4 regions of the Pantoea sp. YU22 genome follow, and region 3 is predicted to be linked to each of the others. Evidence: predicted binding sites of a transcription regulator. Region 3 holds the regulator's gene; each other region holds the start of a gene.

Region 1 (7,922 bases), on a different contig from region 3:
GGGATCCGCTTTACGCCATTTATCAGTCGCTGCAGCAGTGCGACATGGGCATTATCGCCAACGGTCAGCTGCTGGATACGCTGCGCCGCGTGAAGTGCTTCGGCGTGCCGCTGGTGCGCATCGATCTGCGTCAGGAGAGTACGCGTCATACCGAAGCGATTGCTGAAGTGACCCGCTATCTCGGCCTCGGCGACTATGAAAGCTGGTCGGAAGCGGATAAACAGGCTTTCCTGGTGCGCGAGCTGAATTCCAAACGGCCGCTGCTGCCACGTCACTGGGAGCCGAGCGACGAAACGCGCGAAGTGCTGGAGACCTGCCGCGTCGCTGCTGAGGCGCCGCAAGGCTCTATCGCGGCCTACGTAATTTCCATGGCGAAAACCCCGTCCGACGTGCTGGCTGTGCATCTGCTGCTGAAAGAAGCGGGCATCACCTTCGCCATGCCGGTCGCGCCGCTGTTTGAAACCCTAGACGACCTCAACAACGCCAACGACGTGATGAGCCAGCTGCTGAGCATCGACTGGTATCGCGGTTTTATCCAGGGCAAACAGATGGTGATGATTGGCTATTCCGACTCGGCGAAAGACGCCGGCGTAATGGCCGCCAGCTGGGCGCAGTATCAGGCGCAGGATGCGCTTATCAAAACCTGCGAGAAAGCCGGCATCGCGCTGACGCTGTTCCACGGACGCGGCGGCAGTATTGGTCGCGGCGGCGCGCCTGCCCATGCGGCGCTGCTGTCGCAGCCGCCAGGGAGCCTGAAAGGCGGCCTGCGCGTGACCGAACAGGGCGAAATGATCCGCTTTAAATATGGCCTGCCGGAAGTCACGATCGCCAGCCTGTCGCTCTACACCGCCGCGATTCTGGAAGCTAACCTGCTGCCACCGCCGGAGCCGAAGAAAGAGTGGCACAGCATTATGGACCAGCTTTCGGCGCACTCCTGCGCTATGTATCGCGGCTACGTACGCGAAAATCCAGACTTCGTGCCCTATTTCCGCTCCGCCACGCCGGAGCAGGAGCTGGGCAAACTGCCGCTCGGTTCACGTCCGGCCAAGCGTCGCCCGACCGGCGGCGTCGAGTCGCTGCGCGCCATTCCCTGGATCTTCGCCTGGACACAGAACCGCCTGATGCTGCCCGCCTGGCTCGGCGCGGGCGCAGCGTTGCAAAAAGCGATGGAGGAGGGCCATCAGGATCAGCTGGAAGCGATGTGCCGCGACTGGCCGTTTTTCTCTACGCGTCTGGGAATGCTGGAAATGGTGTTCGCCAAAGCTGACCTGTGGCTGGCGGAATATTACGATCAGCGTCTGGTGGACAAAATATTGTGGCCGCTGGGCAAACAGCTACGCGACCAGCTTGACGCCGATATTAAAGCAGTGCTGACCATCGCCAACGACGCGCATCTGATGGCGGATCAGCCGTGGATAGCCGAGTCGATCGCGCTGCGCAACGTCTACACCGATCCGCTCAACGTGTTGCAGGCGGAGCTGCTGCAGCGTTCACGCGCCCAGGAAGCGCGCGGCGAAGAGGTCGATCCGCGCGTCGAGCAGGCGCTGATGGTGACCATCGCGGGCGTAGCGGCGGGTATGCGCAACACCGGTTAATCTTCCTGACCACTCCCGGGCAGGCCCCCTGCCCGGAAACCTCTGTTCTGCTGCCTGTTTCGCGCTTGCGAGCGTTGTGCCTGGGCGCTACTTTGCTCTATCCTTTAGGACCATTCCTCAGTTATCCACATTCTCATTTACAGGAGTTGCCTTATGGCATCAGGAATTTCTCGCATCTGGATGCGTACCGGCATGTTGCTCGGCGCCGCGTTGCTGGTGCTTAACCTCACCGCGTGCGGCGACAAAGAGGGCGATCAGCGCAAAGCCTTTATCGACTTCCTGCAAAATACCGTCATGCGCAGCGGCGAACATCTGCCAAGCCTGAGCGAAAGTCAGAAGCAGAATTTTGGTAAATATGCAGGCGACTACGCCATTCTTTATGGTTTTTCCCAGCAGGTGAATAAAGCGATAGATCAGGGCATGCGCCCGGTCGTCGATGAGCTGTCGGCGATCCACGTTCCACAGGATTACCTGACGCGCCGCGACGCGCTCCGCCAGGCGAACGGCGCGCTGGTCATTGTGACGCAGCAGCTGGAAAGCGCCAAAATGCAGGCTGACAGCAGCAAAGCCGCGCTTAAGCAGGAAGAGGATCTGAAAAAAGTTTACGACACCGTTTACGATAAAGTCGTGACGCAGCCAGCCAGTCAGCTGGTGCCGCTGCTGCCGAAGCTGCAGGCGCTGAGCCAGGGTGCGGCGCAGGCGGGCGACTTCCTGCAGCAGCAGGGACCGCGCGTGAGCTTCAACAACAATGCCGTTCAGTTCCCGACGCCGGATCAGGTAACGCAATATAACGCCCTGATGAGCACCATCTCCGCCAATGCGCAGGCATTAACGCAGGCACAGACCGCCGTTCAGAGCGGTTTGCAGTAACACCTCTTCCGGGGCGAGCCTCAGGCTTGCCCCGGCTTCTTCAGCCGTCGCTTCCTTTCAGATTTTCGCCAGCCCGATAAGCGCCTCGTCAGGAGTGTGATATGGCGCATTTTTGACCAAAAATAGTTTGTGATCGTAGTCACATAAATGAAACAAACCAACCCCCCATAAACGTGATGTTCTTCACATTTAGGCCGGCTTTGCGGCGAAAAAACAGCCATTGTGTTTTTTTTACACGTTTATTATGTGATCTGACTCACTAAAATGCCCCCTGCCCCCACCCGAATTAGGTGATCTGCATCACACTTAGGCCAACCGCTACGCAGCGTCATATTCGCGTGATAGAGTCCGCGTGCATACAGTAATAGCGACGGCTTGCCGCCGTGCTGGCTTAACAAAAACAAACGCGCTCTCTTATTGCAGCGCGTCTCGATAAGGGGTGGCTTTATGTCCTCATCAGTCAAGGTCAAGGTTCAGAGCTTTGGTCGCTTTCTGAGTAATATGGTGATGCCTAACATCGGTGCGTTTATCGCATGGGGTATCATCACTGCGCTGTTCATCCCAACCGGATGGATTCCTAACGCGACGCTGGCGAAGCTGGTCGGCCCGATGATCACCTACCTGCTGCCGCTGCTGATCGGTTTCACCGGTGGTCGTCTGGTTGGTGGCGATCGCGGCGGCGTGGTCGGCGCGATCACAACAATGGGCGTGATCGTCGGCGCCGATATGCCGATGTTCCTTGGCTCAATGATTGCCGGTCCGCTGGGCGGCTGGGCGATCAAATCTTTCGACCGCGCCGTTGACGGTAAAATCAAAAGCGGCTTCGAAATGCTGGTCAACAACTTCTCTGCCGGCATTATCGGCATGTTGCTGGCGCTGCTGGCGTTTCTGGCTATCGGTCCGCTGGTAGAAGGTCTGTCGCATATTCTCGCCGCAGGCGTCAACCTGATGGTGCAGCACAACCTGCTGCCGCTGACCTCGATTTTTGTTGAGCCGGCGAAAATCCTGTTCCTCAATAACGCCATTAACCACGGCATCTTCTCGCCGCTGGGCATCCAGCAGGCAAGTGAAGCGGGCAAATCAATCTTCTTCCTGATTGAAGCAAACCCAGGCCCGGGTATGGGCGTGCTGGTCGCTTATATGCTCTTTGGCCGCGGCAGCGCTAAACAGTCTGCGGGCGGCGCGGCGATCATCCACTTCCTCGGCGGTATTCACGAAATCTACTTCCCGTACGTGCTGATGGCACCGCGTTTGCTGCTGGCGGTAATTCTGGGCGGCATGACCGGCGTCTTTACCCTGACGCTGCTTAATGGCGGTCTGGTCTCTCCGGCTTCTCCAGGCTCAATCCTGGCCGTGCTGGCGATGACGCCGAAAGGTGCCTACTTCGCCAACATCGCGGCGATTATCGCGGCCTTTGCCGTCTCCTTCGTCGTCTCCTCTATTCTGCTGAAAACCAGCAAAGTTAAAGAAGAAGACGATATCGAAGCGGCGACTAAACGCATGCAGGAGATGAAAGCGCAGTCTAAAGGCCAGGCAGTAGCGGGCGCGCCGGTCGTAGCTGACGCCAACAGCGTTGATGTCAGTCATGTGCGTAAAATCATCGTCGCCTGTGACGCCGGCATGGGTTCCAGCGCGATGGGCGCTGGCGTGCTGCGTAAGAAAGTGCAGGATGCGGGACTGACGAATGTCTCTGTCACCAACAGCGCGATTAACTCGCTGCCGGGCGATGTCGATCTGGTGATTACCCACCGCGACCTCACCGAACGCGCAATGCGTCAGGCACCGCAGGCGCAGCATATCTCGCTGAATAACTTCCTCGACAGCGCGCTCTACACCAACCTGACCGATCGCCTGATTGCGGCGAACCGTAGCGTAGCGCACCGCGAAACCGTACAGACCGCGCTGGCGGACAGCTACGACTCCAGCAACGCCCATCTGTTCAAACTGGGCGCGGACAACGTCTTCCTCGGCCTGAGCGCCAGCAATAAAGAGCAGGCGATCCGCTTCGCCGGCGAGCAGCTGGTGAAAGGCGGCTACGTTCAGCCGGAATATGTGGAAGCGATGCTGGCGCGTGAACAGCTCACCCCAACCTATCTGGGCGAGTCAATTGCGGTGCCGCATGGCACAGTGGAAGCGAAAGATCGCGTATTGAAAACGGGCGTGGTGTTCTGTCAGTATCCGCAGGGCGTACTGTTCGGCGAGGATGCGGATGACGTGGCGCGTCTGGTCATTGGCATCGCGGCGCGTAACAATGAGCACATCCAGGTCATCACCAGCCTGACGAATGCGCTGGACGACGAAAGCGTCATCGAGAAGCTGGCGCACACCAACAGCGTGCAGGAAGTGCTGGATCTGCTGTCGGGCAGCCCGGCGACCGCCTAAACGTCCTGCGTGATTTTCCCTGGGGCGGGTAAGCCCGTCCCGATTTCCGGGGCGGGCATGCCCGCCCCATCGTCATTTGATATGGGTCAATATTATGAAAGCGTTACATTTTGGAGCAGGTAATATCGGTCGTGGTTTCATCGGCAAACTGCTGGCGGATGCAGGCATTGAGCTGGTGTTTGCCGATGTCAACCAGGTGGTGCTGGATGCACTGAACGCGCGTCATGAATATCCAGTACATGTGGTTGGCGAGCAGGCAAAAGTGGAAATCGTGAAGGGCGTCAGCGCCGTCAACAGTACCAGCGACGATATTATCGCACTGGTGGCGGACGTTGATCTGGTGACTACCGCAGTCGGCCCGCAGATCCTTGAGCGCATCGCGGGCAGCGTGGCGAAAGGCCTGGCGAAACGTCAGGAAGCGGGCAACGACCGGCCGCTCAATATTATCGCCTGTGAAAACATGGTGCGCGGCACCAGCCAGCTAAAACAGCATGTGCTGAAAGCGTTGCCGGAGCAGCACCACGCCTGGGTCGAGCAGCATGTCGGCTTCGTCGACTCTGCCGTAGACCGTATCGTGCCGCCGTCCGAAGCGGGCAGCAACGATCCGCTGGAAGTGACTGTTGAAACCTTCAGCGAGTGGATTGTCGATAAAACCCAGTTCAAAGGCGAGCTGCCCACTATCGCAGGTATGGAGCTTACCGATAACCTGATGGCTTTCGTCGAGCGCAAGCTCTTTACCCTGAACACCGGCCACGCGATTACCGCCTATCTTGGCCAGCTCGCCGGACATCAGACTATTCGCGACGCTATTCTGGATGAGAAAATCCGCGCGGTAGTCAAAGGCGCAATGGAAGAGAGCGGCGCAGTACTGATCAAGCGCTACGGCTTCGACGCCGACAAGCACGCCGCCTATATCGAGAAAATCCTTGGCCGCTTCGAAAATCCTTATCTGAAGGATGACGTGGAGCGCGTAGGCCGTCAGCCGCTGCGTAAGCTGAGCGCGGGCGATCGTCTGATTAAGCCCACGCTGGGCACGCTGGAGTATCAGCTGCCGAACGCGAATCTGGTGCAGGGTATCGCCGCCGCAATGCACTACCGCAGCGCACAGGATCCGCAGGCTCAGGAGCTGGAAGCGCTGATTAACGAAAAAGGCCCACAGGCGACGCTGGCGCAGGTATCGGGTCTGGATGCCGATAGCGACGTAGTGGCGGCGGCGGTCAGCGCGTACAACGCGATGGCATAACAGTCGCGTGTTGGTCACGCACAAGCGGTACGGGCGCAGCGACGCTGCGCCCGTTGAGGGTATCAGAATTCTGCAGGCGACAATGGAAGAGAAGCAAGCTTTTGAAAACCGGGTGCTTGAGCGCCTGAACGCCGGACGTTCGGTGAGAAGCTTCCTGATCGCTGCCGTCGAACTGTTGGCTGAAGCAGTCAATCTGCTGGTGCTGCAGGTATTTCGCAAGGACGACTACGCGGTGAAATATGCGGTTGAGCCGCTGCTGCTGGGCGATGGTCCGCTCGGCGAGCTGCCGGTGCGCCTCAAGCTTATCTACGGTCTGGGCGTTATCAACCGCCATGAGTATGAAGATTGCGAGCTGCTGCTGGCGCTGCGCGAAGAGCTGAATCACGATCAGGGCGACTACCGTTTTACTGACGATGAGATACTCGGCCCGTTCGGCGAGCTGCACTGTGTGGTTGCGTGGCCGCCGAAACCGGACTTTCATCCCGACGACGCCGAGCTGCGTGCCATGCAGCAACAGCGCTATCTGCAGATGGTGCGCTCGACCATGGTGCTCTCTCTGACTGAACTCATCTCGCGCATCAGCCTGAAACAGGCGTTCAAACGTCCCGGCGCCTGAGATTCAGGCGCCCCGCTCCATCGACGCGCGCGAATCTGTGCCGCTTTTCGTGTATCCTTTGCCTGTTTTCCACAACGAGTTTTCGCCATGAAAGAGCAAGAAAAAGCCGAGATTAAACGTCTGAGCGATCAGCTGGACGCCCTGAACCGCAAAGAGCCGCAGCTGCTGGAGTCAGGCGACGCCGAGAAGCTGGGCGCGCTGCTGAAAGAGAAAGAGACGCTGGTTACGGAGATCGAGCGTCTGCGCGACAAGCGCGACGATAAGCTGAGCCAGGAGGCGCAGAAGCTGCAAAATCTGCCGTTCAGCCGCGAGATTACCAAAAAAGAGCAGGCCGACATGGGCACGCTGAAGAAGAGCGTACGCGGCCTGGTGGTCGTGCATCCGATGACCGCGCTGGGCCGCGAAATGGGTCTGAAGGTGATGACCGGCTTCGCGAAGAAGCCGTTCTGAGCCCGGGATCAGGCGGCCGCCTGATCCTCTCCGCGCTGGCCGACGGCAGCTGATACCTGCTGCGCCAGCGCATCAAGCAATTCGTAACGTCGACGATACTCTGCCCGTTTCTTGCTGGCGATCTCCTCCAGCCCTTTGCGCGGCATACTGAGTGGCAGCTTATAGAGCGCATCTTTGCGCGCTTCGCCGCCGAGCGATGTCCAGAACTCGCTGTAGCTGGCAAAGAAATAATCGCTCTTGCTGTGACGATAGCGCAGGCTGCGGAACACATGCGTGGTATCGCCAACGGCGACAATGTTCTCTGCCGCGCAGTGCTGCGCCAGCATACACACCACTTCCATAACGATGCGTTTGGGGAACAGCCCGTGCGCTGCTTTCGTCGCCTCGCGGATCACCTCGTTAGAGATATGTTTGCGCGGCCCCTGTAAACCGCCGATCAGCAAGGTGCGCTGGCCCGCTTCATTAATCAGCGAAAAAGAGAGCGAGGCGAGCGCCTCATGCTGGTAGCGCAGCACCAGCGTAATTTCGCCTTCGCGATCGAAACGTCCCGGGCAGGAGAAAAGCTCGAAGGTTTCATCATTTTTGCCGTGCAGCGTCGCCAGCAAATTATCGCCGGGACTTTGCAGCAGCTGCCGCAGCCGGGGATTCTGCAAAGCCGCGACCAGCTGATAGTGGTCAAGGATCGCCTGCGCACGTGCCGCCACGCTGATCCCGGCGCGTAAATAGGGACGATGCAGTTTAGCGGGCAATAATCCCTGCACGCTCA
Region 2 (7,922 bases), on a different contig from region 3:
GTCGCTCGATCCTTTTATCGTTCCGCTCTCAATCGCGGTGCTGACGCTGTTGTTTCTGATCCAGAAGCACGGCACCGGCATCGTCGGCAAACTCTTCGCGCCGGTGATGCTGGTCTGGTTCCTGACGCTGGCGGTGCTGGGCGTGACCGGCATTATGAAGAACCCGGACGTGCTGCAGGCGCTTAACCCCCTCTACGCGGTAAACTTTTTCGTACACTACAAAACCATCTCCTTCTTTGCACTGGGCGCGGTGGTGCTGGCGATTACCGGCGTGGAAGCCCTCTATGCGGATATGGGGCACTTCGGCAAGCTGCCGATTCGCATCGCCTGGTTTATTGTGGTGCTGCCGTCGCTGGTGCTGAACTATTTTGGCCAGGGCGCGCTGCTGCTCAGCGATCCGAAAGCGATTAAAAACCCCTTCTTTCTGCTGGCGCCTGACTGGGCACTGATTCCGCTGCTGGTTCTGGCGACGCTGGCGACGGTCATCGCTTCGCAGGCCGTGATTTCCGGCGTCTTCTCGCTGACGCGTCAGGCGGTTCGCCTGGGCTATCTGCCGGGGATGCGCATTATTCATACCTCGGAGATGGAGTCGGGTCAGATTTATGTGCCGATGATTAACTGGGTGCTCTATTTTGCCGTGCTGATTGTGATTATCAGCTTTGAACACTCCAGCAACCTGGCGGCGGCTTACGGCATTGCTGTGACCGGCACCATGGTGCTGACGTCGATTCTTTCCTGCACCGTCGCCGTGAAAAACTGGCACTGGAACAAGCTGGCGGTCGGCCTGATCCTGACGCTGTTTCTCTGCATCGACGTGCCGCTCTTCTCCGCTAACCTGATTAAGCTCTTCTCCGGCGGCTGGCTGCCAATCTGCCTGGGTCTGGTCATGTTCCTGATTATGACCACCTGGAAGAGCGAGCGTTTCCGCCTGCTGCGCCGGATGCATGAACACGGCAACTCGCTGGAGGCGATGATCGCCTCGCTGGAGAAATCGCCGCCGGTGCGGGTGCCGGGCACCGCCGTCTATATGTCGCGCGCGCTGAACGTGATCCCTTTTGCGCTGTTGCATAACCTCAAGCACAACAAGGTGCTGCATGAGCGCGTGGTCTTTCTGACGCTGCGCACTGAAGATGCGCCTTACGTGCACAACGTGCGCCGCGTCGCCATAGAGCAGCTGTCGCCGACCTTCTGGCGCGTCGTGGCAAGCTATGGCTGGCGCGAAACGCCGAACGTGGAGGAAATTTTCCACCGTTGTGGTCTGGAAGGGCTTAACTGCCGGATGATGGAGACTTCGTTCTTTATGTCGCACGAGTCGCTGATTATGGGCAAACGTCCCTGGTATCTGCGTCTGCGCGGCAAACTCTTCCTGGCGCTGCAGCGCAACGCCCTGCGCGCGCCTGATCAGTTTGAGATCCCGCCGAACCGGGTTATTGAACTGGGCACCCAGGTCGAAATCTGATTTCTACCAGCGCAGGGCGACGCAGAGTCCGCCGCCCTGGCTCTGGCTGAAGCTGAGCTGCATAGCGTGCAGCTGCGCAACATTGCGCACAATCGACAATCCCAGCCCGCTGCCGCTTTTTTCCTGTCCCGGCGGCCGCCAGAAGCGTTCGCCCAGGCGCTGCATTTCCGCCTCGCTCAATCCCTTGCCGTTATCCTCAACGCGCAAGCTGCGGCTTTCCAGTATTACTCTGACCTCGCTGCCTTCAGGCGTATAGCAAATGGCGTTGTCCAGCAGGTTGCGTGCCAGCAGTGACAGCAACAGCGGATGGCCCTGAATCACGGGTTCGGCGCTGCTTTCCAGACGCAGCGCGACGCCGACGCGGTCAGCTTTCGGCAGCTGCTCGGCCAGCGCCTCCTGCAACAGACGCTGTAGATCGACAGGCTGGAACGCGTCGCGCGCGTCCTCTGCCTCGGCGCGCGACAGCGTCAGTAGCTGATCTACCAGCCGCGTGGCGCGCTTAATGCCGCTATCCAGCTGGCGTAAAGCGTGCAGACGCATTGCCTCGTCGTCAGCGGCAAGTTGCACCACTTCGCTCTGTACGCGCAGCGCCGCCAGCGGGCTGCGTAATTCATGGGCGGCGTCGGAGGTAAACCGGCGCTCGCGCTGAACCATTGCGCTGATACGGCTGAACAGGCCATTCAGCGCTTCTGTCAGCGGTTTGACCTCCAGCGGCACCCGGCCAGCATCCAGCGGCCTGTCATCGTCCGGCGCGCGCTGCGCCAGCAATTTTGTGATGCGCTTGAGCGGACGTAGCTCTCGCCATACCAGCACGAGCAGCAACAACAGCATCAGCGGCAGCGCGATTAGCCAGGGCAGGATGCTGCTTTTCACCAGCGTTTCCGCCATGTCGTCACGGTACTCCCACTCCTGGCCTACCACGATTCGGTGTTGTCCATCCGGCGTCGTCAGCCAGACAAAACGCCAGGCGTCGTCGTCATCGGTGAGTTGTCCGTCGTGGAATCCCTGCGCGTCAGCGTCGAACGGCAGCATTCTGCCGTTTTCGCCGTCGTTCAGTACCGGTTTGCCGTCGCGGGTAAAAATCGCGAAGGCGAGGGCGTCGTCATCCTGATTGCCGCGATGCTGGCGCAGCAGCACCTTATTCTTCGGCAACGCGGCGCTGTCGGGCGCGGCAAGGTCAAGCGCCATCAGCCGCTTAGCGAACAGCAGCTGTTGCGTATCGAACAGCTCGTTGATGGTGGCGCGCGTCTGTAGCCAGACGCTCAGGCTGGCGCTGCCCCAGCAGAGGCCGAGCAGCAAGACAAAGCCGATGCCGAGCCGGAGAAACAGGCTCATTCCGCTTCTCCCAGAATATAACCGACGCCGTGTACGGTGCGGATAAAGGCGGTGCCGAGCTTTTTACGCAGGTGGTGAATATGCACTTCAACCGCGTTGCTGGAGACGTCGGCGTCCCAGCTGTAGAGCTTCTCCTCAAGCTGGCTGCGCGTCAGCACGCGGCCAGGATTGCGCAGGAAGAGTTCCAGCAGCGTCAGCTCGCGGCTCGTTAAGGTCAGAGGTTCGCCATCCAGCGTAACGCTGTGGCTTGCGGGCTGCATAACCAGCGTGCCGTGGCGCAGTTCTGGCTGTAGCTGGCCGTGACGGCGACGGATCAATGCCTGCAGCCGCGCCGCCACTTCGGCCAGCGCGAAGGGTTTACAAAGGTAATCGTCAGCGCCGAGCTGCAGACCTTCGACACGCTGATCGAGGGCGTCGCGTGCGGTCAGGATCAGCACCGGCACCTCCGCGCCCTGCTGTCGCCAGGCGCGCAGGATATCCAGTCCATCGCGCTGCGGCAGCGATAAGTCGAGGATTACTGCGTCCCAGGGCGCGGCATGGAGCGCGGCGAACCCTTCGTCGCCGGAGACAAACCAGTCAACGCTGAAGCCCAGCTTGCCCAGTCCGGCCTTGATGCCGTCACCAATCAGCCGATCATCCTCAATCAGTAAAATGCGCATAATCTCTCCTTAATCCGCAAAGGCTTTATACGAAGCAGAACGGCGCTTGTACAGGCGATATCGCGACTTTTCGCCTTTTTTTGCCCCTTAAGATCCTGTTAAGAACTGGCTGTTTTAATAAGGGCGTACACAAGAGACATTCATGGAAAAGAGGTGAAAAGATGAAAAAGCATGCCGCACTTTTAGCTATCCTGGCGCTGGCTACCGCGCCGGTTTTTGCCGCCGCGCAGGGCGGATTCGTCGATGCGAATGCGCCTGCAGCCCAGGCGAAACAGGGAGGTTTTCAAAACGATCAGGGCAGCGTGGTGACCGTTAAGCAGGCGGAAGAGATGAAAGATGACAGCTGGATCACCGTACGCGGCCAGTTGGAGAAGCAGATCGGCGATGAAGATTATCTGTTCCGCGACGCTACCGGCACCATGAAAGTAGAGATCGACCACAAGCGCTGGGATGGTCTGACTATTACGCCGAAAGACCGCGTTGAGCTGACGGGCGAGCTGGACAAAGATTTCAACAGCATTGAACTTGACGTCAAACGGGTACGCAAAGCGCCCTGATACTTTCCACACAGGGCCGTTTCAGCGGCCCTTTTTTCCGCCTAAGCCAAATTCTCGTCAGCGCGCGCGAAACGTTTCGATGACGATCACACTTCTCGATCTCCCTCGTTGAGTTACTGCCGCCATTTCATACACTGCCGCTAGCGAAACGTTTCGCTCTGGAGCAAAAAATGAAAAAAGGTCGCCTGTTAAACGCTGAACTCTCTTACGTGATTGCCCGCCTGGGCCATACGGATACGCTGACTATCGCCGATGCCGGTTTACCGATCCCGGCGGGACCGCAGCGTATTGATCTGGCGCTTACGCCGGGTACGCCCGATTTTATGCAGGTGGTGGAAGCCGTCACGCTGGAGATGCAGGTGGAAAGCGCCCTGATGGCGGAAGAGATCAAGCAGCACAATCCGCAGCTCCATAGTGAACTTCTCGCCGTGCTCGAAGCCTTGCAACAGCACCAGGGAAACAGCATTGCAGTGCATTACATCAGTCACGAACAGTTCAAACAACAGACTCAACGCAGTCAGGCGGTCATTCGCAGCGGAGAGTGCTCTCCGTTTGCGAATGTCATCCTGAGCGCTGGCGTCACCTTCTGAGGCCGTTATGCAACCCTTATTACAGCTCCAGGGGATTGAGAAGTCCTTTCCCGGCGTAAAGGCGTTAAAGAGCGCGTCGCTGGCGGTCTATCCAGGACGCGTAATGGCGCTGGTAGGCGAAAACGGCGCCGGTAAGTCCACCATGATGAAGGTGCTGACCGGCATCTATAGCCGCGATGCAGGTTCGCTGCGCTGGCTCGGCGAGGAGACTACCTTCAGCGGCCCCAAAGCGTCGCAGGAAGCGGGCATCGGCATTATTCACCAGGAGCTGAACTTGATCCCTCAGCTGAGCGTGGCGGAAAACATCTTCCTGGGTCGCGAGTTCGTTAACCGTTTTGGCCGCATCAACTGGAAGCAGATGTATGCCGAGGCGGATGCGTTATTGAAGCGCCTCAATCTGCGCTTTAACAGCCACAAGCTGGTGGGCGATCTGTCGATCGGCGACCAGCAGATGGTGGAGATCGCTAAGGTACTGAGCTTTAAGTCGCAGGTGATCATCATGGATGAGCCGACCGACGCGCTTACCGATACCGAAACGCTGTCGCTGTTTCGCGTTATCAACGAGCTGAAGGCGCAGGGCTGCGGCATTGTTTATATCTCTCACCGCATGAAAGAGATCTTTGAGATTTGCGATGACGTCACGGTCTTCCGCGACGGCCAGTTTATTGCCGAGCGTCCCGTAAACACGCTCAGCGAAGAGGGCCTGATCGAGATGATGGTGGGGCGCAAGCTGGAAGATCAGTATCCGCGCCTCGACCAGGCGCCGGGCGAAATCCGTCTCAAGGTTGAAAACCTCAGCGGACCGGGCGTGCACGATGTCAGCTTCACGCTGCGCAAAGGCGAAATTCTTGGCGTGTCCGGGTTAATGGGCGCCGGACGCACCGAACTGATGAAGTTGCTCTATGGCGCATTGCCGCGCAGCAAAGGCCGTGTCTGGCTCGACGGGAAAGAGATCGCGACGCGCGCGCCGCAGGACGGGCTGGCCAGCGGCATCGTCTATATCTCTGAAGACCGCAAACGCGACGGACTGGTGCTCGGCATGTCGGTGAAAGAGAACATGTCGCTGACGGCGCTGCGCTATTTCAGCCGCGGCGGCAGTCTGAAGCATGCCGCAGAGCAGCTGGCGGTAGGCGATTTTATTCGCCTCTTCAATATCAAGACGCCCTCGATGGATCAGGCTATCGGTCTGCTCTCTGGCGGCAATCAGCAAAAAGTGGCCATCGCGCGCGGGCTGATGACGCGTCCCAACGTGCTGATTCTGGATGAACCGACGCGCGGTGTTGACGTCGGCGCGAAAAAAGAAATTTACCAGCTTATCAATCAGTTCAAGGCCGAAGGGCTAAGCATCATCCTGGTTTCATCTGAGATGCCGGAAGTGCTCGGCATGAGCGACCGCATCCTGGTGATGCATGAAGGCCGTTCAGGCGGCGAATTTACCCGTGAGCAGGCGACGCAGGAATCTTTAATGGCGGCAGCCGTAGGCAAGCAACACAGCGAGGATTTAGTTGTATGAGTACTCAAACCTTACCGTCCAGCCGTCGCTGGTTCAGCAAAGCCTGGCTGATGGAGCAAAAATCGCTGATTGCGCTCATTGTGTTGATCGCGGTGGTAGCGAGCCAGAGCCCCAACTTTTTCACCGTAGCGAACCTGTTCAATATCCTGCAGCAGACCTCGGTCAACGCCATTATGGCTGTTGGTATGACGCTGGTGATCCTGACTTCCGGCATTGATCTCTCGGTGGGATCGCTGCTGGCGCTAACGGGCGCGGTAGCCGCTTCGCTGGTGGGTATGGAAGTGAACGCGCTGGTGGCAGTGGCGGGCGCGCTGGCGCTGGGCGCGGCGATTGGCGCCGTTACCGGCACTATTGTGGCGCGCGGCAAGGTGCAGGCCTTTATCGCCACCCTGGTGATGATGCTGCTGCTGCGTGGCGTCACGATGGTCTACACCGACGGCAGCCCGATTAATACTGGCTTTAACGACAACGCCGATCTCTTCGGCTGGTTCGGTATCGGCCGCCCGCTGGGCATTCCGACGCCGGTGTGGCTGATGGCCGTTGTCTTCCTGCTCGCCTGGTACATGCTGCACCACACGCGTCTCGGCCGCTATATCTACGCGCTGGGCGGCAATGAAGCGGCGACGCGCCTCTCCGGCATTAACGTAAACCGCGTAAAAGTGATCGTCTATGCCCTGAGCGGCATGCTGGCGGCGCTGGCGGGCACCATTGAAGTCGCGCGCCTCTCTTCCGCGCAGCCGACGGCGGGGACCGGCTACGAGCTGGACGCTATCGCGGCGGTGGTGCTGGGCGGCACCAGCCTGGCAGGGGGCAAAGGGCGCATTATGGGCACCCTGATCGGCGCGCTGATCCTGGGCTTCCTTAATAACGGCCTGAACCTGATGGGCGTCTCTTCCTACTACCAGATGATCGTAAAAGCGGTGGTAATCCTGCTGGCGGTACTGGTGGATAACAAAAGCAGTAAATAACTCTGACCTTTACACAGGATGAAATGATGAAAAAGTTGACCGCACTGGCAGTGATCCTTGGCGCGACCTTAAGCGCCAGCGCAATGGCGAAGGATACCATCGCGCTGGTGGTCTCTACGCTGAATAACCCCTTCTTCGTCTCGCTGAAAGAGGGCGCGCAGAAAGAGGCTGACAAACTGGGCTATAACCTGGTGGTGCTGGATTCGCAGAACAACCCGGCAAAAGAGCTGGCTAACGTGCAGGATCTCACCGTGCGCGGCGCCAGACTGCTGCTGATCAACCCAACCGATTCCGATGCGGTCGGCAACGCGGTGAAAATGGCGAACCAGGCGAATATTCCGGTGATCACGCTGGACCGCGTGGCGGCGCAGGGCAAGGTGGTAAGCCATGTCGCCTCCGACAACCGTTTCGGCGGTAAAATGGCGGGCGACTACATTGCTAAACGCCTGGGCGACAGCGCGAAAATTATTGAACTGCAGGGCATTGCAGGAACCTCTGCGGCGCGCGAGCGCGGCGAAGGCTTTAAGCAGGCCGCCGATGCGCATAAATTCCAGGTGCTGGCGAGCCAGCCGGCGGACTTCGATCGCACTAAAGGCCTGAACGTGATGCAGAACCTGCTGCAGGCGCATCCGGACGTGCAGGCGGTATTTGCGCAAAATGATGAAATGGCGCTTGGAGCGTTACGCGCATTGCAAACCGCCGGGAAATCTGATGTCGTGGTAGTCGGCTTTGACGGCACCGCCGACGGCGTGAAAGCGGTCGAAGGCGGCAAGCTGGCGGCGACAGTCGCTCAGATGCCGGATAAGATCGGCATGATTGGCGTTGATACCGCTGATAAAGT
Region 3 (7,922 bases):
CGGATAACGGTCTGCGCAACCTGCGCGGCACCATCTCCATGGCGCGTACCGCCGATAAAGACAGCGCGACCAGCCAGTTCTTTCTGAACGTTGCCGATAACGCTTTCCTCGATCATGGACAGCGCGACTTCGGCTACGCGGTTTTTGGTAAAATTGTGAAAGGAATGGATGTAGCCGACAAAATTTCCCAGGTCCCTACCAAAGATGTCGGCCCTTATCAAAATGTGCCGGTAAAACCGGTAGTTATCCTCTCTGCTAAAGTCCTGCCGTAACTTTTTGCGCCGCCATCCTCTGGCGGCGTCGCCTTGCCCGCTTCCGGCAAAGGGAAAATTTGCTCCTATACTCAGCTTCGAGAGTGCGGACAACCCTGAGCAGGAGGCGGCATGGCAAACAAACTCACCGAGAAGCAGAAAAATACGCTCTGGCAGCAGCGACGCGTCGCCAGTTATCAGGCCAGCTGTCGGCTGGAAGGCTTAACGCTGGCGGAGCCTGTCAGCGCTTACGAGCAGGCTGAAGCGGCTGAAGCGCGACTCGACTCGCTGAGGAGGCAGTATGGTGCCGAATAGTAGCGTCGCACGCGATCCCTATCTGTGGCAAAACGACGACGTGTTGAAAAACCGGCTGGAAATCCACGACGCCGCGCAGTTGCGTAAGGCGGAGCTGGCGTTTAGCGCCGCGCGTCTCGCCACGCTGGAGCTGGGGCCAGCCACTATCGGTCTCCCTTTCCTGCGTCATATTCACCGCACGCTGTTTCAGGATGTCTATAGCTGGGCGGGTGAGCTGCGCACTATCGATATCTGGCGCGACGACACGCCGTTTTGTCATTTCGAATATATCGAAAAAGAGGGCAATACGCTGATGGACGCGCTGGAAGAGGAAGAGGGGCTGCGCAACCTTGAGCAGGAGGATTTCGTGGCGCGTATCGCGCACTACTACTGCGAAATCCATATGCTGCATCCGTTTCGTGAAGGCAACGGGCGCGCCCAGCGCATTTTCTTCGAACAGCTGGCGCTGCACGCCGGGTATTTCCTGGCGTGGCAGAACGTTGAGGAGCAGCAGTGGCGAGAGGCTATCCAGGCGGGCGCGGACGGCGACATTGCGCCGCTGGAAGCGGTATTCGCCCGCATCGTGAGTCGCGCCAGTCTGTAAAACGCGTAGAATAGCGGCGGCTTTCTCCGTCTGGACTGACTATGCTGTTGCTAATCGACAACTACGACTCCTTTACCTGGAACCTTTACCAGTATTTTTGCGAGCTTGGCGCGCAGGTGCGCGTAGTACGCAACGATGCCATCACGCTGGAGGAGATGGCGGCGCTGCCGCTGTCGCATCTGGTGATTTCGCCGGGGCCCTGCACGCCCGATGAGTCAGGTATTTCGATGGCGGCGATCCGCCACTTCGCCGGGCGCATTCCGGTGCTTGGCGTCTGTCTGGGCCATCAGGCGATCGCCCAGGCTTATGGCGCGAAGGTGGTTCGCGCCCGTCAGGCGATGCACGGCAAAACCTCCGCTATCGCCCACACGCAGCGCGGCGTGTTCCGCAATCTCAATCAACCGCTGACCGTCACGCGCTACCACTCTCTGATTGTGGCGTGGGATTCTCTGCCCGACGCCTTTGAAATCACTGCCTGGAGCCTGAAAGAGGGCGAGCCGGATGAGATTATGGGGTTTCGTCACAAGGCGCTGGCGCTGGAAGGGGTGCAGTTTCATCCGGAAAGTATTCTGAGCGAGCAGGGACATCAGCTGCTGCGTAATTTTCTCGAATCCTGAAGTTATGTTTGCCTTTGAATGATTTATTATGCATATTTTGTGATTATTATTTCACTGTGGCTCAATAAATAATCAGAGGTGGTCGGCGATGGCAACGGAGAAAATTGCGGTAACGCGGGAAACGTTCGATAACGTTATCTTGCCTGTTTATGCACCTGCGCAGTTCGTGCCGGTAAAAGGCAAGGGCAGCCGTGTCTGGGATCAGCAGGGCAAAGAGTATATCGACTTTTCCGGCGGCATCGCCGTAACGGCGCTGGGCCATTGCCATCCGGCGCTGGTGGAGGCGCTGAAAACCCAGGGCGAAACCCTGTGGCATTTGAGCAATGTCTTTACCAACGAGCCTGCGCTGCGCCTCGCCAGCAAACTGATCGATGCCACCTTCGCCGAGCGCGTCTTTTTCGCCAACTCCGGCGCCGAAGCGAACGAAGCCGCTTTCAAGCTGGCGCGCTACTACGCCTGCCATCGCCACAGCCCGTTCAAAACCAAAATCATCGCGTTCCACAACGCGTTTCACGGCCGTACCCTGTTTACCGTTTCCGTTGGCGGTCAGCCCAAATATTCCGACGGTTTTGGACCGAAACCAGCGGATATCGTACACGTTCCCTTTAACGATCTGGAGGCGGTCAAAGCGGTTATTGATGACCATACCTGCGCCATCGTGGTTGAGCCGATTCAGGGCGAGGGTGGCGTTATGCCCGCCACGCCGGAGTTTATGCAGGGATTGCGCGCGCTGTGCGATAAGCATCAGGCGCTGCTGGTGCTGGATGAAGTGCAGAGCGGCATGGGACGCAGCGGCAAGCTGTTCGCGTATGAACACTACGGTGTGACGCCGGATATTCTCACCACCGCCAAAGCGCTGGGCGGCGGCTTCCCGGTGAGCGCCATGCTGACCACCCATGAGATCGCCTCAGCCATGTCGCCGGGCGTACACGGCACCACCTACGGCGGCAACCCGCTGGCCTGCGCGGTAGCGGAAGCCGCGCTGGATGTCATCAATACGCCGGAGGTGCTACAGGGCGTTCAGACGCGTCGCGAGCAGTTCGTAACGGCGCTGAAAGCGCTCGACGCGAAGCATGATCTCTTTACGGACATTCGCGGCAAAGGTTTGCTGATCGGCGCGGCGCTGAAGCCGCAGCATGCCGGTAAAGCGCGCGATATCCTTCACGCGGCTGCGGCGGAGGGCGTGATGGTGCTGGTGGCGGGAACCGATGTGATCCGCTTTGCGCCATCGCTGGTCATTGAACCCACCGATATTGAAGAGGGCATGACGCGCTTTGCCCGCGCGGTGGAAAGCGTCCTGACGGCCTGATCAACTTTTCCGCAGATGCCTTATCAGCCAGCGGCCATGGTGCGGCCGTTGGCTCCACGCCAGCGACGAAATGGTGTGCATCACGTTCAGATGCTCCAGAATGCGCTTCACATGCTGCTCCAGAATCGTCGTGGGGCCTTCATCCATGTTTTCTACGCCCGCCATCACGTTGGTCTGCGATCCCGGCCCGTCATACTCCAGCCGCTGCTGGCAGCGCTGTAGCGCAATTTCGCATGACTGCAGATAACGCTGCGCCAGATCGGGCGTCAGCATAGTGTGTTCGCGAGCAAGGATCGTCATGGCGTTGATATGCTCGACGATAAACTGGCTGTGCGTCACCCATAAGCGCATATCTTTCAGGTATTGCGCATTGAAGCCCGGTTCCTGCATCGCCTGATTGAGCGAGTTGAACAGCGCATTATGCGCCTGGTTGACCTTCATACGCTGATAAGCCAGCTGCTTCGCCTCCTGCTCCGGCCCCAGCAGCAGGCGCAACGCATCCTGATAGGTTTCCAGCGCGTCGTGGGCGTTCTGACGCAGCAGCCCGCTCTGCCACTGCGGCCAGAGCCATAGCATGCCGCCAAAGGCGATAAGGCATCCCATCAGGGTATCCATCAGGCGTGGCAGTAAAAACTGCGCGCCGTTTAGCGACAGCAGCTGCAGCGAGTAAACCGCCGTGACGGTAAAGCCGATCATCGACCAGCCGTAATATTTACGCGTCACCAGATAGCTCAGCAGCGTCACCACCAGCATAAACAGCAGCACCAGCGATTCCGGTACCGCGAAGCGCAGCGAGGCGGCGGCAATCACCAGGCCGGCGAAGGTGCCCAGCGCCCGGTGCTGGATCCGCACCCGCGTGGCGCTGTAGCCGTTCTGGCTGACAAACATAATGGTCATCAGGATCCAGTAGGGCTTGGGGATATCGAACAGCATCGCCAGCGCGCTGCCGAACATCAGCATCACGGCGAAGCGCGCCGCCGTGCGCAGCGCAGAGGACTTCAGCGACAGATAGCTGCGCAACGCGGCAAGCAGCGGCAGACGGCGCTGGCGATCGGTCATCAGGTCGCGCTGATAGAGCGGTTTTTGCGTGCGCAGCACGCGCGCGATGCGGCTGAAGTGGTAGAAGCAGAAGTGGCCCACCGGGTTATCGGGATGCTGACGGGCGATCTTCTCCAGCGCGCCGAGCGGCTTATCCATATCGAAACGGCTCGGCAGCTGGTGGTAAAGAATGGCGTCGGCGAGCGCGCGCAGTCGTGCCGAGATAATGTTGGCGTTCCAGCGTATTACCGCTTCTGCATGGCTGCGCTCTACCAGTTTCTGCACCTCCTCTGGCTGATGCAGGCTGACAGAGATATGCTCCTGCAGATCGAGCGCCACCTGAAAAGCGCGCGTCAGCCGTTTATGGCTGTTGTCGCGGCTGGCGGAGAGCATATGCATCTGCTGATAGCAGGTGTTAATCAAATCGACCGCTTTCTGCTGGCGCGCCAGCAGCGGGGGCAACGCTTTTTCCGGATCGGTAAGCTGGGTCAGCAGCGTATATTTCGCGTCGCAGTAATCCGCCAGTTCGCGGTAGATCAGGCTCAGGGTTTCGCGCATCGGCTGCTCTTTCCACAGCCAGAACCAGAACCAGTTGAAGAGTCCATACCAGAGCGTGCCGCCGATATAGAGCAGCGGCGGCACATAGATCGGCATGCGGCCGATCAGGCTTAGCGTAAAGATGGCCGCCACCAGCGTCCCTGAGAGCAAACGCCCGTGCAGAGGGCTGATTTCGCCGGTAACGCCCAGCAGCAGCGGCAGAACAAAGAGCACGGCAGGCAGCGGCACGCCTTTCAGCGTTAAGAGCTGGATCAGGAAACTGCCGAGCGCAAACAGCGAGCCGCCGACAATCAGACGTTTGAAGAAGCGTTTGTGCGGCGTATCCAGGCCCGCGACGTTACAGCAGGCAGGAACGAGAGAGAAGAGCAGCCCTTTTTGCAGATCGCCGAACAGCCAGCCGAGTGCCACGGGAATGCACAGCACCAGCGTCTGCCGCAGGGCATAGTTAACTTCGGGGTGATAGATGATTCGACGCCACATCACTTCGCTAAAAGCAGTAACGGCGTGACTGAGAAATCACGCCGTGAGTGAGAGGAAATCAGCGGGTGCCGTAAACGACAATGGTTTTGCCGTGTGCGGAAATCAGATTCTGGTCTTCCAGCATTTTCAAAATGCGGCCCACGGTTTCGCGTGAGCAACCAACGATTTGGCCAATTTCCTGACGAGTAATTTTGATTTGCATGCCGTCGGGATGCGTCATGGCGTCTGGCTGTTTAGCCAGGTTAAGCAGGGTTTGTGCAATACGTCCGGTAACGTCGAGGAAAGCTAAATTGCCTACTTTTTCCGATGTGACCTGCAGACGGCGCGCCATCTGCGACGAGAGACGCATTAAAATATCCGGGTTCACCTGGATAAGCTGACGGAATTTCTTGTAGGAAATCTCCGCCACTTCGCACGCGGTTTTAGCGCGTACCCAGGCGCTGCGCTCCTGACCTTCTTCAAACAGGCCAAGCTCGCCGATAAAATCACCCTGATTCAGGTAAGAGAGGATCATCTCTTTGCCCTCTTCATCTTTGATAAGTACCGCAACGGAACCTTTCACGATGTAGTAGAGGGTTTCAGCCTTCTCACCCTGATGAATCAGCGTACTTTTGGATGGATATTTGTGAATATGGCAATGGGACAGGAACCATTCGAGTGTAGGGTCTGTTTGCGGTTTGCCGAGAACCATTCGCTATTATCCTCTGTTGTAATCGTGCCCAAAACGCGGGGGGATTATTCCCTGCCAGGCGATGAAAGCTTCAAGCGTTTCTCCTGAAGGAGATTATTCGGGCCTTATTTTGCGGCAGGCGCTTGATGTGTCCCGTCTTCGTCCTTAACAGAACGAACTATTTTCAGCACTGTTTGTAGCACAGCTTTTGCCGACTGTCTTCTGTTGTCTCGCTTCAGCAAAGGGGGGATTACTCTGGATTGCTGTTTGTCAGGTGAACGCGTACTCTGGCGGCAAACGGGCTATTCTTGAGGTGGAAACATGCAGGCACGAGTGAAGTGGGTCGAAGGGTTAACCTTTCTCGGCGAGTCGGCGTCGGGACATCAGATTCTGATGGACGGCAACTCCGGCGATAAAGCGCCAAGTCCGATGGAGATGGTGCTGATGGCGACGGGCGGCTGCAGTGCCATCGACGTGGTCTCTATTTTACAGAAAGGGCGCAACGAGGTGGCGGACTGCGAGGTGAAGCTGACCTCAGAGCGTCGCGAAGAGGCGCCGCGTCTGTTTACCCATATTAACCTGCACTTTGTGGTCAGCGGCAAAGCGCTGAGCGATAAAGCCGTGGCGCGCGCGGTAGATCTCTCAGCGGAGAAGTATTGTTCGGTGGCGTTAATGCTGGGCAAGGGCGTTGAGATTACCCATAGCTATGAGGTGATTGAGCTGTAAGGCTGGTTGCCTTTAGCAACGAGCTCGCGCGGGTGAAATGGGCCGATCGCAAAGTCGCTCAAGGCATCCATGCGCGCTCGGCCCGCGACATCCTTGTCGCGGGACGCTTTGCTCCTCTGCCCATCTCACCCGCTCTTTGCGTTCCGGATGCCCTCTTTTGCGTCTTTGCGATCGGGCCTTGCCATCCGCGACCACCTCGGTCTTACCACCTGCGACCACCTGCGACCACAGCCGGTCAGGCGATCTGCTTCCCTTCCATCAGTCGCTGCACCAGCGGTGCCATAATCAGCTCCATCGCCAGCCCCATTTTACCGCCCGGCACCACCAGGGTATTCATATGCGAAATAAACGAACCCTGCAGCATCGCCAGCAGATAGGGGAAGTCGATATTTTCCAGCCCGCGGAAGTGAATAACCACAAAGCTCTCGTCCAGCGACGGGATCTCACGCGCGGCGAACGGGTTTGAGGTATCGACGGTAGGGACGCGCTGGAAGTTGATATGGGTGCGTGAAAACTGCGGCGTAATGAAGTTGATGTAATCCTCCATCGAGCGAACCACGGAATCCATCACGGCTTCGCGCGAGTGACCGCGTTCGCTGGTGTCGCGCACCAGCTTCTGGATCCACTCCAGGTTAACGATCGGCACAACCCCTACCAGCAGATCGACTTTCTCCGCCACATTATGCTGCTGCGTCACTACGCCGCCGTGGAGTCCTTCATAGAACAGCACGTCGGTATTTTCCGGCAGCGGCTGCCAGGGCGTAAAGGTGCCAGGCACCTGATTCCAGGGAACGGCTTCGTCGTAGGTATGCAGATACTTGCGCGACTGGCCTTTCCCTTCGTTGCCGTAGTCGGTAAAGGTTTGCTCCAGCAGACCGAAATCATTGGCTTCCGGACCGAAATAGCTGACGTGGCGCCCTAAGTCGCGCGCCTTGCGGATAGCCATATCCATTTCCGGCCGCGTATAGCGGTGGAAGCTGTCGCCCTCCAGCTCGGCGGCATGCAGGTTGAGCTGCTGAAAAATTTTACGGAACGCCAGGCTGGTGGTGGTGGTGCCGGCGCCGCTGGAGCCGGTTACCGCAATAATCGGATGTCGTGCTGACATGGAAAAGCTCCCTGTAGAGTCGGGCGATGAGCATAGTTAACACGAAAAGCGCGTCGACGCATCAGCCGCGAAATTCGCTGCGCGGCATAATATTGATAGTTTCATGCAGTTCCGACCAGACCAGCACGACGTCGCCGCGCTCCAGCTGGCGGCGCACATCATCGACTTTTTGCGCCAGGCTGCGCTCCTGCTCGCCATAGTCAGTGCCTTCGCGCAGCACAAAGGCTTCAATCAGGTTGGTAAGCGTATCGGGATCGAGTTGTTGCCAGG
Region 4 (7,922 bases), 180 kb from region 3:
TGGAAGGCGAAAATCACCGGCTTATCGAGGGTGAACAGCGCGTCGAATTCCTCTTCGCTTTTGCCGTGAGGGTGCTGCTCCTGGGTCTGCAGCGCCATCAGGTCCACCACGTTCACCACGCGAATTCGCAGGTCGGGCAGATAGTCGCGTAGCAGATCCACCGCCGCCAGCGTCTCCAGCGTGGGGACGTCGCCCGCGCAGGCCATAACCACATCAGGCTCCTCGCCCTGCGGCGTGGTGCCTGCCCAGCGCCACTCGCCCATTCCCGCTTCGCAGTGCGCAATGGCGCTCTCCATATCCAGCCACTGCGCCGAGGGCTGTTTGCCCGCCACAATCACATTGATGCGGTCCCAGGTGCGCAGGCAGTGATCGCCGACCCACAGCAGCGTATTGGCATCGGGCGGCAGATAGATGCGCACGATATCCGCCTTTTTATTGGCGACGTGATCGATAAAGCCGGGATCCTGATGGCTGTAGCCGTTGTGATCCTGCCGCCAGACATGCGAGGAGAGCAGATAGTTAAGCGAGGAGACTGGCTTGCGCCAGCCGAGTTTGCGCGTCACCTTCAGCCATTTGGCATGCTGGTTGAACATCGAATCGACAATATGGATAAAGGCTTCGTAGCAGTTAAACAGGCCGTGTCGGCCGGTGAGCAGATAGCCTTCGAGCCAGCCCTGACACTGATGTTCGCTAAGGATTTCCATCACGCGGCCATCGCGCGCCAGCTGCTCGTCGTAGGGTTTAACCGGCTCCAGCCAGGTGCGGCTGGTGACATCGAAGACCGGCGTCAGGCGGTTCGAGGCGGTCTCATCGGGGCCGAACAGGCGGAAGTTATGCTGATTGCGCGCAAAAATCTCCGCCAGATAGCGGCCAAACTGCTCGGTGGCCTGCGCCAGCTGTGAGCCGGGCTCTTTTACATCAAAGGCGAAATCGCGGATATCTGGCGTTTTAAGCTCACGGCGCAGCACTCCACCGTTGGCGTAGGGGGAGGCCCCCATGCGTTTATCACCCTGCGGCGCCAGCGCGCGCAGCTCTGGTTTCAGGCGACCCTGCTCGTCGAACAGATCGTCCGGCTGATAGCTACGCAGCCACTGTTCCAGAATCTGGCGATGCCCCGCATCCTCGCGACAGGCCGCTACCGGCACCTGGTGCGCGCGCCAGAAATCCTCCACTTTTTTCCCGTCGACTTCCTGCGGGCCAGTCCAGCCTTTGGGACTGCGCAGAATAATCATCGGCCAGCGTGGAATGCCGTCCTGCTCGCCGCCCGTACGCGCCGCCTGCTGGAAAGCGGCGATGTTATCAAAGGCGTTTTCCAGCGTGGCGGCCATCTGTTGATGCATCTTCTCTGGTTCGTGGCCGCTGACGAACAGCGGTTCATAGCCATACCCGCGGAATAGCTGTTGCAGATCGTCATCGCTGGCGCGACCCAGAATAGTCGGGTTAGCGATTTTATAACCGTTGAGATGCAGGATCGGCAGCACTGCGCCGTCGCGCTGGGGATTGAGAAACTTAATGCCATGCCAGCTCGACGCCAGCGGGCCGGTTTCTGCCTCGCCGTCGCCGATCACGCAGGGCACGATCAGATCCGGATGATCGAAAGCCGCGCCAAACGCGTGCGACAGCGAGTAACCCAGTTCGCCACCTTCGTTGATCGACCCCGGCGTTTCCGGCGCGGCGTGGCTCGGAATGCCGCCGGGAAAAGAGAACTGCTTAAACAGGCGCTGCATGCCTTCGGCATCGTCGCTGATATGCGGATAGATTTCGCTGTAGCTACCTTCCAGCCAGGTATTCGCCACCATGCCCGGCCCGCCGTGGCCCGGCCCGCAGATATAGATAAGATTCAGGTCGCGCTGGCGAATAATGCGGTTCAGGTGCGCGTAGATAAAATTGAGGCCTGGCGTGGTGCCCCAGTGTCCCAGCAGACGAGGCTTAATATGTTCCGGCTGCAGCGGCTCGCGCAGCAGCGGGTTCGCCATCAGGTAAATTTGCCCGACGGACAGGTAGTTGGCGGCGCGCCAGTAGCGATCCAGCAGTTGCAACTCACTGGCAGCGGTCGATTGTGACATCGGGCATTCTCCTGGTTAGCGAAACGGTGACAGGTAAAAGCGTTTCATTAACCCTAATAGAGAATCCGCAACTCGACCAGGCGACGGGCAAGGACGCCGGGTGCACAAAAGTTAACAGCGCGGGGAGTATAAACTGACGAGCAAAGCGTCCCGCGCCATAGTGAGCGCCGGAAAAGCAGGCTGGGACAGGGATGCTCTGTTAGCGTTTTAGCGATCGGTTAATACGCGTTGTTCAGGCGCCACGGCCGAAAAAAAAAGCCTCGCTAATGCGAGGCTTTTTTGTCAAAACGCTTTATTTGCCGACGACATGGGCGGTTTCGCGCCCTTCGTCGTTCGCCGCGCCAGGGGTAACCGGCGAGTAGGCGAGCTTCAGGAGGCGGCTGGTATCCGCCAGCACTTTCTCCGTCAGCGCCACGTCGCCGTTGAGCTTGCGGCCCCAGGAAGGCACAACGGCGCGAATGCGGTTCTGCCATTCAGTCGAGGCCATTTGCTCCGGCCAGGCTTTCGCCATCAGCTCCAGCATAATAGGCGCTGCGGTCGATGCGCCCGGCGAGGCGCCGAGCAGGGCGGAGATAGAGCCATCCTGCGAGGTGACGACTTCAGTGCCGAGACGCAGCACGCCGCCCTCTTTGGCATCTTTTTTAATGATCTGCACGCGCTGGCCAGCGGTAACCAGACGCCAGTCGTCCGGATGCGCATCCGGCACGTAGGTGCGCAGTGCCTCCATGCGATCGGCGTCGCTCTGCAGCACCTGATCGACCAGATATTTCACCAGATCGAAATTCTTCAGCCCGACGTTCATCATCGGCAGCAGGTTGCCGCTGTTCATTGAACCGAACATATCCAGCAGCGAACCCTGTTTCAGGAATTTAGTCGAGAAGGTGGCGAATGGGCCAAACAGCAGCACCCTTTTGCCGTCCAGCACGCGCGTATCGACGTGCGGCACCGACATCGGCGGCGCGCCGACCGAGGCTTTGCCATATACCTTCGCCATATGCTGGCGTACCACGTCTGGATTCTCGGTGACGAGGAAGGAGCCGCCTACCGGGAAACCGGCATAACCGCTGACTTCCGGAATACCGCTTTTCTGCAGCAGCGGCAGCGCCGCGCCGCCCGCGCCGATAAAGACGTTTTTCGCCGTCAACACGCGTTTCTCGCCGGTGGCCAGCGCATGCAGCGTGACCTGCCAGCGGCCGTCACTCAGGCGTTTAAGATCGTGCACTTCCTGACGCAGACGCAGGCGGAAGCCAGGGTGCTTCTCCAGCGAAGCGATCAGCTGGCGCGTCACTTCGCCGAAGTTGACGTCAGTGCCCATTTCCGTCCAGGTCGCCGCCACTTTCTGTCGGCGATCGCGTCCTTTCATTACCAGCGGGATCCACTCGGCAATCTGCTGCGGATCTTCAGAGTAGGCCATGCCGCGGAACAGCGTGCTTTTCTGCAGCGCCTGATAACGCTTGCGCAGGAAAGCTACGTTCTCTTCGCCCCAGACAAAACTCATATGCGGCGTGCTGTTAATAAAACGTTCAGGCGAATGAAGACGCCCCTTCTGAACCTGATACGCCAGGAACTGACGGGAAATCTGGAAGGATTCATTGATCGCCAGCGCTTTGCTGATGTCGATGCTGCCATCCGCCTTTTGCGGCGTATAGTTTAGCTCCGCCAGCGCGGCATGGCCGGTACCGGCATTATTCCAGCCGTTAGAGGACTCTTCCGCCACGCTCTCGAGACGCTCGACCATTTCAATGGTCCAGTCCGGCTCCAGCTCCTGTAGCCAGGCGCCTAACGTCGCGCTCATCACGCCAGCGCCGATCAGCAGCACATCAACGTCTTTACGCTCGGACATCTGTGGTTTTTCCATGCCAGTGGCGCTCATTGCGAGCGTAAGGCTTAAAGCTGTCTTGCACATGAGGCGACATCTCCTCTCTCTGTTGACCTGATGCTCAACAGGTTCGCAGGCAAAATAGCCGCGCTTCTTGGGAACGCGTTGCGCTATTTCTCAAAGGTTAAGACTCAGGTTCGTTTAAGCGGGATGCAGGTTAACTGCACGTTATGCTTTGTCCATTGAATATAACATTCTCGCCTCTGAATTAAACATTTGTTTATTTTTTAAATGCAGAAATGATTCAGCATAAGAATTAATCATCTCAGGCTGGCGGCTATAAGGAATTTTTTACCGAAAACTCAGCAGGTTAACCGAATATGATGTTGCGTAAATGCACAATGACAGTGCAAGACAGGAAATGGAGAAGAATTCGCCTTATTTTATAAGCTTTTGATTTGAATGGTGTAAGCAGAAAGAGAACGATAAAGAATTTTTTATGAGGCGGGGTTTTTCAGCCGATCCTGTAAAAATAATGTTACATTTTTGTGATTCTTAACTGCCCGCTTCGGCGCAAAAACCGCCACGGGCAGGCCAGAGCATCAGGGACGAAACCAGCGGCGATAAATAAAGCGGATGACGTAAAACTCGATCGCGCCCAGCAGCAGGAACCACACGCAAAAAATCAGGGTGTAGAGCTGGTTGATATCCTGCAAGTGCAGCCGTTGCGTCAGGCTTTTAGCCATAGTCAGACCGAAATTCGGCGCGGGCAACAGCAAAGCAGAAAGAAAGCCAAGCAGCAAAATGCCGCCGGGAATAATCAGGGATTCAAAGGGGTTTTTCATCAGCAGGTTCCGCATTAATCAGCGCGGCTATTTTCCGGTAATCCGCGGCAGGGTTCAATCCCCGTGGTTGCTGTAGGGCCGCGTACCATTTTTATCCTGAGAAAAGGCTTAAGTACCATTAACTTAGCGGTAAAACATAGCGAACGATAAAAGTTATAGCCTTTGCTATACTTAAACCCATGATTTTCTTGTCTTTTTATCAGGCAGGATGCGTGTTAGACTGCGCGCTCTTTTACCAGACTGAACCTTTATTGCGGTAAAAAGCGGGTTTCTGAACGCTTTTTACCCTGACATTAGCCATTATGACTTTTATCGCAACCCTGATCCTTGCCTTCGGAATGTCGATGGACGCGTTTGCCGCTGCGTTAAGCAAAGGCGCGGCGTTGCATCGCCCCGGATTCAAAGAGGCGCTGCGCACCGGTCTGATTTTTGGTGCCATTGAAGCGCTGACGCCGTTAATTGGCTGGGCCGCAGGGCTGGCCGCCAGCCGCTATGTGATGGCCTGGGACCACTGGGTCGCCTTCTTTCTGCTGGCGTTCCTCGGCGGCCGCATGATGATGGAAGGTTTTCGACAGACTGCGACGGCTGAGCCGTGCGAAGCGCCGCAGCGCCATGGTTTTATGGTGCTTGCGACCACCGCGGTCGCCACCAGTCTCGATGCGCTGGCGGTCGGCGTCGGTCTGGCCTTCTTGCAGGTTAATATCATCGCGACGGCGCTAACCATCGGTATGGCGACGACGATCATGGCGACCACGGGCGTGCTGGTTGGCGGCTTAGTCGGTCCTGTACTGGGCAAGTGGGCGGAAGTGCTCGGCGGGCTGGTGTTGATTTCAATTGGCTGCACCATCCTTATCCAGCATCTCAATCTCTTCTCTTAACGCCTTGCGCAGAAAATTAATACTGTTTTTGTGATCTGCTTCAAAATTTATTGCCTGTAAAATGCACAAAAGCTATACTTTCACTGCATTTATTCAACAAATTTTGAATCAGGTGATCTATGAAACGCTTAGTAAAATACGTCTTCCGCGCTTACGTTGAGACCTTCAAATACGTTCCCCCCGGCGCAATGTACTAATCTGCTGCCAGCAGCGCCTGGCATCGCGGGCAGCTCATAACCCGTGATTATCATCTCGCTTCAGACCGTGCTGAACTGTTGCTGTGTCATGCGGTCTGCGCTCCGTCGACAGATCGGATGAGCGAAAGTCTGTACGATTTTTATCTTATCTTTTGCTAACCTGCGCGCGAATTTTCCTATAACAACGAGGCAGTAATGCAGCTTTGCAGTTTTTATCTTCCTGACCAGGCAAGAAAAAGTTTTGGCATCGTGCGTGAGAACGGCGTGGTAGATGTCGGATTGCGCCTGGGCGCGCAGTGCCCGGATTTGAAAACCTTTCTTGAACGTTCTTCCATGGCTGACCTGGCCGCTTTTCGCGAGATGCCGGCTGACTACGCTTTTTCCGCACTGCAGTTCCTGCCGGTGATTGAAAATCCAGGCAAAGTTTTCTGCGTCGGCATGAACTACGCCGACAAGCGCAAAGAGTTCTCCGAGACCCTGGATGCCCCTACGCTGTTTATTCGCTTCGCCGACTCGCTGACCGGACACGACCGGCCGCTGCTGAAGCCAGCGACCACCAGCGAATTCGATTATGAGGGCGAGCTGGCGGTTATCATCGGCAAACCTGCGCATCAGGTAAAAGCGGCGCAGGCGCTGGAATATGTCGCCGGCTACAGCTGTTTTATGGATGCGACGGTGCGCGATATGCAGTTTACCTGGTTCACCGCCGGGAAAAACTGGCCGCAGACCGGCGGCTTCGGGCCGTGGATGACCACTGCCGAAGCTGTCGGCGATCCGCAGGCGCTGGCGATTAAAACCTTCCTGAACGGTCGCGAAGTGCAGAACGACACCACCGGCAGCATGGTGCACAAGGTGGCGAATATCATCGAATATATTTCCGCTTTTAGTCCGCTCTCGCCGGGCGACGTCATTTTCACCGGCTCGCCGGGCGGCGTCGGTAAGAAACGCACGCCACCGCTGTTTATGTTCAGCGGCGACGTGGTGGAAGTGGAAATCGAAAAGATTGGCCGCTTGCGCAACGTGATCGCCTGATCCCGCTGCTGGCTGCGATTGTGCCCGATCGCAGCCTCTTCTTTTGTACCGCACCACAACTTTCCCCCGTCTCGCCTGCTGGTCACGCTTTCGCCGCCTACACTGAAGTAACACAACCATTTTCAGGAGTGGGTAATGAGGCGGAAGGAAAAACCGACGCGCTGGAAAAGCGGCGCGCTGCTGGCCGGGCTAGGGCTGGGCGCAGCGGCAACCTGGTGGGGCGTTCAGCAATGGCGACGTTTAAAGCAGACGCCGCCCGTTTCGCCGCGCAGTCACCATGCGGGACTGGCCGGCTATTTTCAACAGGTCGGTGAGTGGCGCATGTTTACCCGCGTCACGCCCAATGACGCGCCCGGTCTGCCGCTGGTGCTGGTGCACGGGCTGGTGATGTCGGGCCGCGCGATGGAGGAACTGGCGCTGGCGCTCGGCAATAATTACCGCGTTCTGGTGCCGGATCTGCCTGGATTTGGTGCCAGCGCGTTGCCGCCTTCCGCGCCGACGCTGTCGGTTGACGAGCAGGCCGACGCGCTCTGGGAGTGGCTGCAACACAATCAGCTGTCGCGCGCCATCTGGATAGGCAACTCCTTTGGCTGCCAGATCCTCGCTGCGCTGGCCGTCAGGCATCCTGACGCGGTGGCAGGGTTAGTGCTGCAAGGGCCAACGGTAGATCGTCACGCACGCAGTCTGGTGCGTCAGGCCTGGCGCGACTGGCGCAACGGCCGCCTTGAGCGGCACCGTTCTCCCGCATCGCTGGCGCGCATCGACTATGCCAAAGCCGGACTCTGGCGCGCGCTGCAAACCATGCGCGCGATGCTGCACGATCGTATCGAACAGCGCCTGGCTTACGTCAACGCACCGACCCTGCTTCTGCGCGGCTCGCGCGATGCGGTTTCGCCTGCGCGCTGGGTAGAAGAGCTGGGCGCGCTGCTGGCGCGAGGCGAGATAATGACGCTGCGCGGCGGCACCCATATGCTGCACTATGTTTATCCCTGGAGTTTCTGCCACGCCATTCGCCCGTTCCTGGCGCGCATTCAGCAGGAGAATCAGCATGAGTAAACCACCGAAGGGCATCGCCCGCTTCGACT

The links. The regulator CRP, encoded in region 3, controls carbon source genes, mostly activating them, when cyclic AMP is high. The targets are predictions, from matches to a motif close to ATGTGANNNNNNTCACAT.
Region 1: a site for CRP is predicted at 2,637-2,654, ahead of EKL29_RS15260 (PTS mannitol transporter subunit IICBA). Genes of this name have one in related genera too.
Region 2: a site for CRP is predicted at 4,085-4,102, ahead of rbsD (D-ribose pyranase). Genes of this name have one in related genera too.
Region 4: a site for CRP is predicted at 5,637-5,654, ahead of azuC (stress response protein AzuC). Genes of this name have one in related genera too.

What each region holds. Positions count from the first base shown of each region.
Region 1 covers NZ_RYDU01000011.1:16,304-24,225, forward strand. Annotated here, with positions in the region: gene ppc (phosphoenolpyruvate carboxylase) at 1-1,595, shown strand, start outside; gene EKL29_RS15255 (DUF3053 domain-containing protein) at 1,749-2,465, shown strand; gene EKL29_RS15260 (PTS mannitol transporter subunit IICBA) at 2,913-4,847, shown strand; gene mtlD (mannitol-1-phosphate 5-dehydrogenase) at 4,942-6,090, shown strand; gene EKL29_RS15270 (MltR family transcriptional regulator) at 6,173-6,706, shown strand; gene EKL29_RS15275 (YibL family ribosome-associated protein) at 6,794-7,156, shown strand; gene EKL29_RS15280 (VirK/YbjX family protein) at 7,165-7,922, opposite strand, start outside.
Region 2 covers NZ_RYDU01000011.1:117,938-125,859, forward strand. Annotated here, with positions in the region: gene kup (low affinity potassium transporter Kup) at 1-1,459, shown strand, start outside; gene qseC (quorum sensing histidine kinase QseC) at 1,463-2,794, opposite strand; gene qseB (quorum sensing response regulator transcription factor QseB) at 2,791-3,453, opposite strand; gene EKL29_RS15720 (YgiW/YdeI family stress tolerance OB fold protein) at 3,615-4,010, shown strand; gene rbsD (D-ribose pyranase) at 4,181-4,600, shown strand; gene rbsA (ribose ABC transporter ATP-binding protein RbsA) at 4,608-6,113, shown strand; gene rbsC (ribose ABC transporter permease) at 6,110-7,081, shown strand; gene rbsB (ribose ABC transporter substrate-binding protein RbsB) at 7,108-7,922, shown strand, end outside.
Region 3 covers NZ_RYDU01000007.1:18,607-26,528, reverse strand. Annotated here, with positions in the region: gene ppiA (peptidylprolyl isomerase A) at 1-272, shown strand, start outside; gene EKL29_RS11890 (YhfG family protein) at 384-566, shown strand; gene EKL29_RS11885 (putative adenosine monophosphate-protein transferase Fic) at 553-1,149, shown strand; gene EKL29_RS11880 (aminodeoxychorismate synthase component II) at 1,191-1,766, shown strand; gene EKL29_RS11875 (aspartate aminotransferase family protein) at 1,855-3,075, shown strand; gene EKL29_RS11870 (YccS/YhfK family putative transporter) at 3,076-5,151, opposite strand; gene crp (cAMP-activated global transcriptional regulator CRP) at 5,210-5,842, opposite strand; gene EKL29_RS11860 (OsmC family protein) at 6,143-6,547, shown strand; gene EKL29_RS11855 (phosphoribulokinase) at 6,783-7,652, opposite strand; gene EKL29_RS11850 (YheU family protein) at 7,714-7,922, opposite strand, start outside.
Region 4 covers NZ_RYDU01000007.1:194,651-202,572, reverse strand. Annotated here, with positions in the region: gene EKL29_RS12685 (phosphoketolase) at 1-2,066, opposite strand, end outside; gene mqo (malate dehydrogenase (quinone)) at 2,359-3,972, opposite strand; gene EKL29_RS12675 (DUF1158 domain-containing protein) at 4,488-4,730, opposite strand; gene mntP (manganese efflux pump MntP) at 5,033-5,608, shown strand; gene azuC (stress response protein AzuC) at 5,728-5,805, shown strand; gene EKL29_RS12660 (fumarylacetoacetate hydrolase family protein) at 6,001-6,837, shown strand; gene EKL29_RS12655 (alpha/beta fold hydrolase) at 6,973-7,893, shown strand; gene EKL29_RS12650 (hypothetical protein) at 7,886-7,922, shown strand, end outside.